DNA from 2 places in the Streptomyces sp. GB4-14 genome. Region 1 is predicted to be linked to the other one. Evidence: riboswitches for the same ligand, from Rfam matches in the RefSeq annotation. Region 1 holds a riboswitch; the other holds the start of a gene.
The links. Region 1 has a riboswitch for thiamine pyrophosphate ahead of ELQ39_RS08185 (thiamine ABC transporter substrate-binding protein). Riboswitches for the same ligand answer to the same signal wherever they lie in the genome.
Positions count from the first base shown of each region.

Region 2: linked by a shared signal. The riboswitch ahead of thiO (glycine oxidase ThiO) and the one ahead of ELQ39_RS08185 (thiamine ABC transporter substrate-binding protein) in region 1 are both predicted to bind thiamine pyrophosphate.

Region 1 is NZ_RZHO01000002.1:1,583,036-1,586,235, forward strand. It holds gene ELQ39_RS08180 (ABC transporter permease) at 1-556, opposite strand, end outside; gene ELQ39_RS08185 (thiamine ABC transporter substrate-binding protein) at 532-1,620, opposite strand; TPP riboswitch at 1,701-1,806, opposite strand; gene rlmN (23S rRNA (adenine(2503)-C(2))-methyltransferase RlmN) at 1,831-2,937, opposite strand.
Region 2 is NZ_RZHO01000002.1:4,919,033-4,922,232, forward strand. It holds gene ELQ39_RS23710 (thiazole synthase) at 1-91, opposite strand, end outside; gene thiS (sulfur carrier protein ThiS) at 94-315, opposite strand; gene thiO (glycine oxidase ThiO) at 312-1,478, opposite strand; TPP riboswitch at 1,476-1,587, opposite strand; gene ELQ39_RS23725 (NAD(P)/FAD-dependent oxidoreductase) at 1,683-2,918, shown strand; gene ELQ39_RS23730 (Rv2175c family DNA-binding protein) at 2,986-3,200, shown strand, end outside.

The DNA.
Region 1 (3,200 bases):
GCTGCGCCCACAGCCCGCCCACGGTGCGGACCACCACGGCGTAGTTGAAGAAGACGTGCGCGAGGAGGATCGCCCAGACCGTGGTGTCGAGGCGTACACCCCACAGCTCGTCCAGCAGCCCGCCGCGCCCGACGAGCGCCATGAACGCGCTGCCGACGACGACCGTCGGCAGCACGAACGGCACGGTGATCACCGCGCGCAGCGCCTGTCTGCCGGGGAAGTCGAAGCGGGCCAGGACATAGGCGCCGGGCAGGGCGATCACCAGGGTGAGGGCCGTGGAGAGGAGTGCCTGCCAGGTGGTGAACCACAGCACCTGGCGGAGGTCGGACTGGGCGAGCACGTCCGCGATCCGTCCGGGCTGCCAGCCGCCGTCGGCCTTCAGCCCCCGGGCGACGATCGCCGCCACGGGGTAGGCGAAGAACACGGCGAAGAACGCGGCCGGCACGGCCATCAGACCGAGCCGGGCCGCGTTCCGGCGCCACCGTCCGGGGCGGCGCGGACCCCCTCCGGACGGGCTCGCCCCGGGCGGACTCACTTCAGTACGAGCGAGGTCCACGACTTGACCCACTGGTCACGGTTCTCGGCGATCTTCTCCGGGTCCATGGTGCGCGGCTTCTTCGCCTGCGGTCCGAACTTCACGAACTCCTCGGGCACCTGCGCGCCCTCACGCACCGGGTACACGAACATGTTGAGCGGCATGTCCTCCTGGAAGGTCTCACCGGCCATGAAGTCCAGCAGCGCCTTGCCGCCCTCGGGGTTCTTCGCGTTGCTCAGCAGGCCCGCGTACTCGACCTGCCGGAAGCAGGTGCCCTCGGCGACGCCGGTGGGCGCCGTGCCGGGCCGCGGGTCGGCGTAGATCACCTCGGCGGGCGGCGAGGAGGCGTACGACACGACGAGCGGGCGGTCGGCCTTGGCCTTCTTGCCGCCGGCCGAGCCGGAGAACTCCTCGTTGTAGGCCTGCTCCCAGCCGTCGACGACCTTGACGCCGTTGTCCTTGAGCTTCTTCCAGTAGTCCTGCCACCCGTCGTCCCCGTACTCGGCGGCGGTACCGAGCAGGAAGCCGAGGCCGGGCGAGGAGGTGGCGGCGTTCTCGACGACGAGGAGGTCCTTGTACGCCGGCTCGGCCAGGTCGTCGAAGGTCTTCGGCGGGGTCAGCTTCTTCTTCTCGAACCACGCCTTGTCGTAGTTGACGCAGACGTCACCGGTGTCGACGGGGGTGACCCGGTGCTTGTCCTCGTCGACCCGGTACTCGGGCAGGACCTGGTCGGATCCCTTGGCCTCGTAGGGCTGGAAGAGGCCGTTGTCGAGGGCACGGGACAGCAGGGTGTTGTCGACGCCGAAGAAGACGTCGCCCTGGGGGTTGTCCTTGGTCAGGATCGCCTTGTTCACGGCCTGCCCGGCGTCCCCGTCCTCGAGGACCTTGAGCTTGTAGCCGGACTGCTTCTCGAAGGCGGCGGCGACGTCCTCGGACACGGCCCACGAGTTGTGACTGACGAGGGTCACGGTCCTGGAGCCTCCGCCACTGCCGCCGCTGTCGTCCCCGCCGGACGATCCGCAGGCGGACAGCGTGACGAGCCCCAGCCCGACGGCCAGGACGGTGACCTTCTTGGTGATGCCCACTTGATTCCTCCTGGGGTGACCAGGAAGAGACGCGGCCCTGCCCGGGATCCCTGGGCGGGGTCCCGGGCAGGGCGCAACAGCTCGAGTGATGACCGATCTCCCTACCCAGAATGACCTGGGCCAGGTTCGGAGGGTCTGCGGCCGGTGCCGCACTCTCAGCGCTGTGGCGCTCCCCTGTCGGAATATGCAGATGTGTTGACGCCGGTCAGACTACCGCTCGGTGGCGGCGAGCTGACCACACGCCCCGTCGATCTCCTGGCCACGGGTGTCCCGGATCGTGACCGGCACACCGTGCGCGGCGATCGCGTCGACGAACGCCTTCTCGTCCTCGGGCCGCGAGGCGGTCCACTTGGAGCCGGGCGTCGGGTTGAGCGGGATGAGGTTGACGTGCACGGGACGCCCCTTGAGCATCCGCCCGAGCCGGTCACCGCGCCACGCCTGGTCGTTGATGTCCCGGATCAGCGCGTACTCGATGGACAGCCGCCGGCCGGACTTCGCCGCGTACTCGAACCCGGCGTCGAGCACCTCGCGCACCTTCCACCGGGTGTTCACCGGGACGAGGGTGTCGCGCAGCTCGTCGTCGGGGGCGTGCAGCGAGATCGCCAGCCTGCACTTGAAGCCCTCGTCGGAGAAGCGGTGGATGGCCGGTACGAGGCCCACCGTCGACACGGTGATCCCCCGCTGCGACAGCCCGAGCCCGTCCGGCTCCGGGTCGGTGAGACGACGGATGGCGCCGACGACACGGTTGTAGTTGGCGAGGGGCTCACCCATGCCCATGAACACGATGTTGCTGAGCCGCGCGGGGCCGCCGGGCACCTCGCCCTCACGGAGCGCCCGCATGCCGTCCACGATCTGGTGCACGATCTCGGCGGTCGACAGGTTCCGGTCCAGTCCGGCCTGCCCCGTCGCACAGAACGGACAGTTCATACCGCAGCCGGCCTGCGAGCTGATGCACATGGTGACCCGGTCGGGGTACCGCATCAGCACGGACTCGACGAGCGTCCCGTCGAACAGCTTCCACAGCGTCTTGCGGGTCGTCCCCTGGTCGGTCGACAGATGCCGCACGACGGTCATCAACTCGGGAAGCAACGCTTCCTGCAGCTTGCCGCGCGAACCGGCGGGGATGTCGGTCCACTGCTCCGGATCGTGCGCGTACCGCGCGAAGTAGTGCTGCGAGAGCTGCTTGGCACGGAACGGCTTCTCACCGACCGCGACAACCGCCTCCTTGCGCTCGGCAGGCGTGAGATCGGCAAGATGCCGCGGCGGCTTCTTGGCTCCGCGCGGCGCGACGAATGTAAGTTCTCCGGGCTTAGGCATGGCTGTACCAGTGTCGCAGATCCAGATGGGTGACCTGCGGGTGTCGGATGCCACACCTGCCGTCGCCGTCGTCGCCGACCGCTCTTGAGCGCCCTCGGACGGCCCAGGGACGGCCCAGCGGGCCAGGGGCGCGTCCGGTTACAGGACCCGTCTCGGAGTGGCGGCAACGGCTGACGACGCCATCGGCCTGGTGGTGGCCCACCTGCCTCCTGAGCTGATCGACGATGCGGCAGGCCAACGATCGTGAGAACCGTCGTGGCAGG
Region 2 (3,200 bases), 3.3 Mb from region 1:
CCAGCACGTCGAGGCTCGGCGCCCCGCCGGTGCCCATGATCAGCCGGGACGTGAAGGTCCGGCCACCGAGAACAAGGGGATCGTCGGCCATGGTCAGCCTCCTTGGACGGCGGTGAGGACCTCCACCCGGTCCCCTTCGGACAGGGGGGTGGCGGGCCACTGCGCGCGCGGGACGACGGTTTCGTTGACGGCGGCGGCCACCCCGGAGGGCGCCGCGGTGAGCGACCTCACGACGAGGTCGAGGGCCGTGCCGGACGGGAACTCCCGCGGCTCGCCGTTGACGGTGACGGTGACCGTGGTGACCGGGGCGTTCATACGGACTGCTCCGCGAGGACGGGGGCGCCGAAGCGCCGGGGGGTGAACGGGAGGGCCTCGTCGGGCAGCTCGCCGGTGGTCAGCACCCGCGCCATGGCGTCGCCCGTGACGGGCGTCAGCAGCACACCGTTGCGGTGGTGCCCGGTGGCGAGCAGCAGCCCGTCGAGGCCGGTCGGGCCGAGCAGCGGCGCGTTGTCGGGGGAGCCGGGGCGCAGTCCCGCGAGTGTCTCCGTGAGCGGCAGTTCGGTGAGGCCGGGCACCAGTTCGTGGGCGTCGCGCAGCAGCTCGTAGACGCCGCCCGCGGTGACCGTGGTGTCCCAGCCCATCTCCTCGCTGGTCGCGCCGATCACCAGCTCGCCGCTCTCGCGCGGCACCAGGTAGACATGGCTGCCGCGCACCACCGCCCGCACCGTGCGGCTCAGGAACGGCTCGGGGCGGTCCGGCATCGTCAGCCGCAGCACCTGCCCCTTCACCGGCCGCACCGGCGGCAGTACGTCCGCTGGGACGCCCGCCAGCCGCCCGCTCCAGCTGCCGCCGGCCAGCACCACCTGCTCCGCGCCCAGCTCGCCGCCGTCCGCCGTGACCACGCCGGCGGCGCGGCCGCCGGTGACGACGAGCCGCTCGGCCCGGGCGCGGTGCAGCGTGACGCCGGCCCGCTCGCAGGCGGTCAGCAGCGCGGACGCCAGCCGGCGCGGATCGATCTGGTGGTCGCCGTCCACCCGCAGCCCGCCGCGCACACCCGGCGCGAGCATCGGCTCCAGGCGCCGGCATTCGCGTCCGGTCAGCCACTGCGAGTCCAGCCCTGAACGCTCGTGCAGGGCGTGCAGCTCGCGCAGATGGGCGCGGTCGTCGGCGTCCAGCGCCACGGCCAGGGTGCCGCAGCGGCGGTAGCCGAGGTCCTGGCCGGTGCAGTCGGACAGCTCGGCCGCGAAGTCGGGATAGCGGCGCGCCGAAGCCAGGTTGAGGCCGAGCAGCGTCTGCTCGCCGTGGTGCAGCTCGGTGACGGCGGCCAGCATCCCGGCCGCCACCCGGGCGGCGCCACCGCCCGGCTCGGGGTCCACGACCGTCGTGGCGAGACCGGCCTGCGCGGCCCGCCAGGCCGTCACCAGACCGATGATCCCGCCCCCGACGACGAGGACGTCTGCGGTACGCGTGGGCGACATGGGCGTCCAGCCCCTCCCTTCGCCGGCATGACCCGGATCAGGTTCGTACGGTCGGAGGCCGCCAGCCTCCCTCTCAGCCCGGTGCGTCCGGGCTCCCGCGAGTGCGTGTACGCGAGCCACCCTAGCCCGCGCCGTGCCGCACCCGTAAGGGACCCCGCGCGGCAGCGGTCCGGCGCGGCGGGCACGGGTGTCTATGGTGAGCGGGTGAGCGAGCAGACGCAGGAACCGGGAGGGGCCGCGCCACGCCGGGTCGTGGTGGCGGGCGCGGGCATGGCGGGTGTGCAGACCGCGGCGGCGCTGAGGGAGCGCGGCTTCGCCGGCGAGGTGACGCTGATCGGCGCGGAGCCCCACCAGCCGTACGACCGGCCGCCGTTGTCCAAGGCGGTGCTGCTGGGCACCGCCGAGAGCTCCGCCTTCGACGTGGACTTCGAAGAGCTCGGGATCGAGCTCCGGCTGGGCTGCGAGGTGACCGGCCTGCGCCCCGGCGACCACGAGCTGGACACGGAGGCCGGGCCCGTCCCGTACGACGTGCTGGTGATCGCCACCGGCGCGGAACCGCTGCGGCTGCCCGGCGCGGAGGGCGTGCCCGGCGTGCACCTGCTGCGCACCCTGGACGACGCCGAACGGCTGCGGCCCGTGCTCGCCGGCCGGCACGACATCGTGGTCGTCGGCGCCGGCTGGATCGGCGCGGAGTTCGCCACGGCCGCCCGGGAGGCGGGCTGCGCGGTCACCGTCGTGGAGGCCGAGGAACGGCCGCTGGCGGGCGTGCTGCCCGCGGAGGTGGCCGCGCCGATGACCGGCTGGTACGCGGAGGCCGGCGTCACGCTGCGCACCCACGCGCGCGTGGCGCGCGTCGAGCCCGGCGCCGTGCTCCTCGACGACGGCACCCGGCTGCCCGCCGGCGCGGTCGTCGTCGGCATCGGCGCCCGCCCCGCCACCGCCTGGCTGGCCGGGTCCGGGATCGCCCTCGGCACGCACGGCGAGGTCGTCGCCGACGCGCACCTGGCGACCTCCCTGCCTGACGTGTACGCCGTCGGCGACTGCGCGTCCTTCCCGTCCGCCCGCTACGGCGAGCGCCTCCTCGTCCACCACTGGGACAACGCCCTCCAGGGGCCGCGCACGGTCGCCGCGAACATCGTCGGCGGGCCTGAGGAGCGTGAGGCGTACGACCCGGTGCCGTACTTCTGGTCCGAGCAGTTCGGCCGGTTCGTGCAGTACGCCGGACACCACGCGGACGCCGACCGCACGGTGTGGCGCGGCGGCCCGGCCGGCCCGGCGTGGAGCGTGTGCTGGCTGCGCGGAGGCCGGCTGGTCGCGCTGCTCGCGGTGGGGCGGCCCCGGGACCTGGCGCAGGGGAGGCGGCTGATCGAGTCGGGCGCCGCGCTGGACCCGGAGCGGGTGGCGGACCCGGCGCGGCCGCTGAAGTCGGCGACGGTCTGACCGACTCGCCCGCGTGGTGGGACGGGGCTGGCTTCCGACTGTCGGTGCCAGGTGGCAGGCTTGTCCCGTGACCGAGATTGACGCAAAGATCGATGCTCTCGTCCCCGCCTGGCTCACCCTCCCCGACATCGCCGAGAAGCTCGGCGTCGAGGTGACGCGCGTCCGGCAGCTGGTCAAGGAGGGCCAGCTCATCGCCGTGCGCCGGGGTGAGAACCGCGCGCTGCACGTCCCCGCCGCCTTCATCGACGGGGACAAGGTCGTCAAGGGCCTGACCGGGACCCT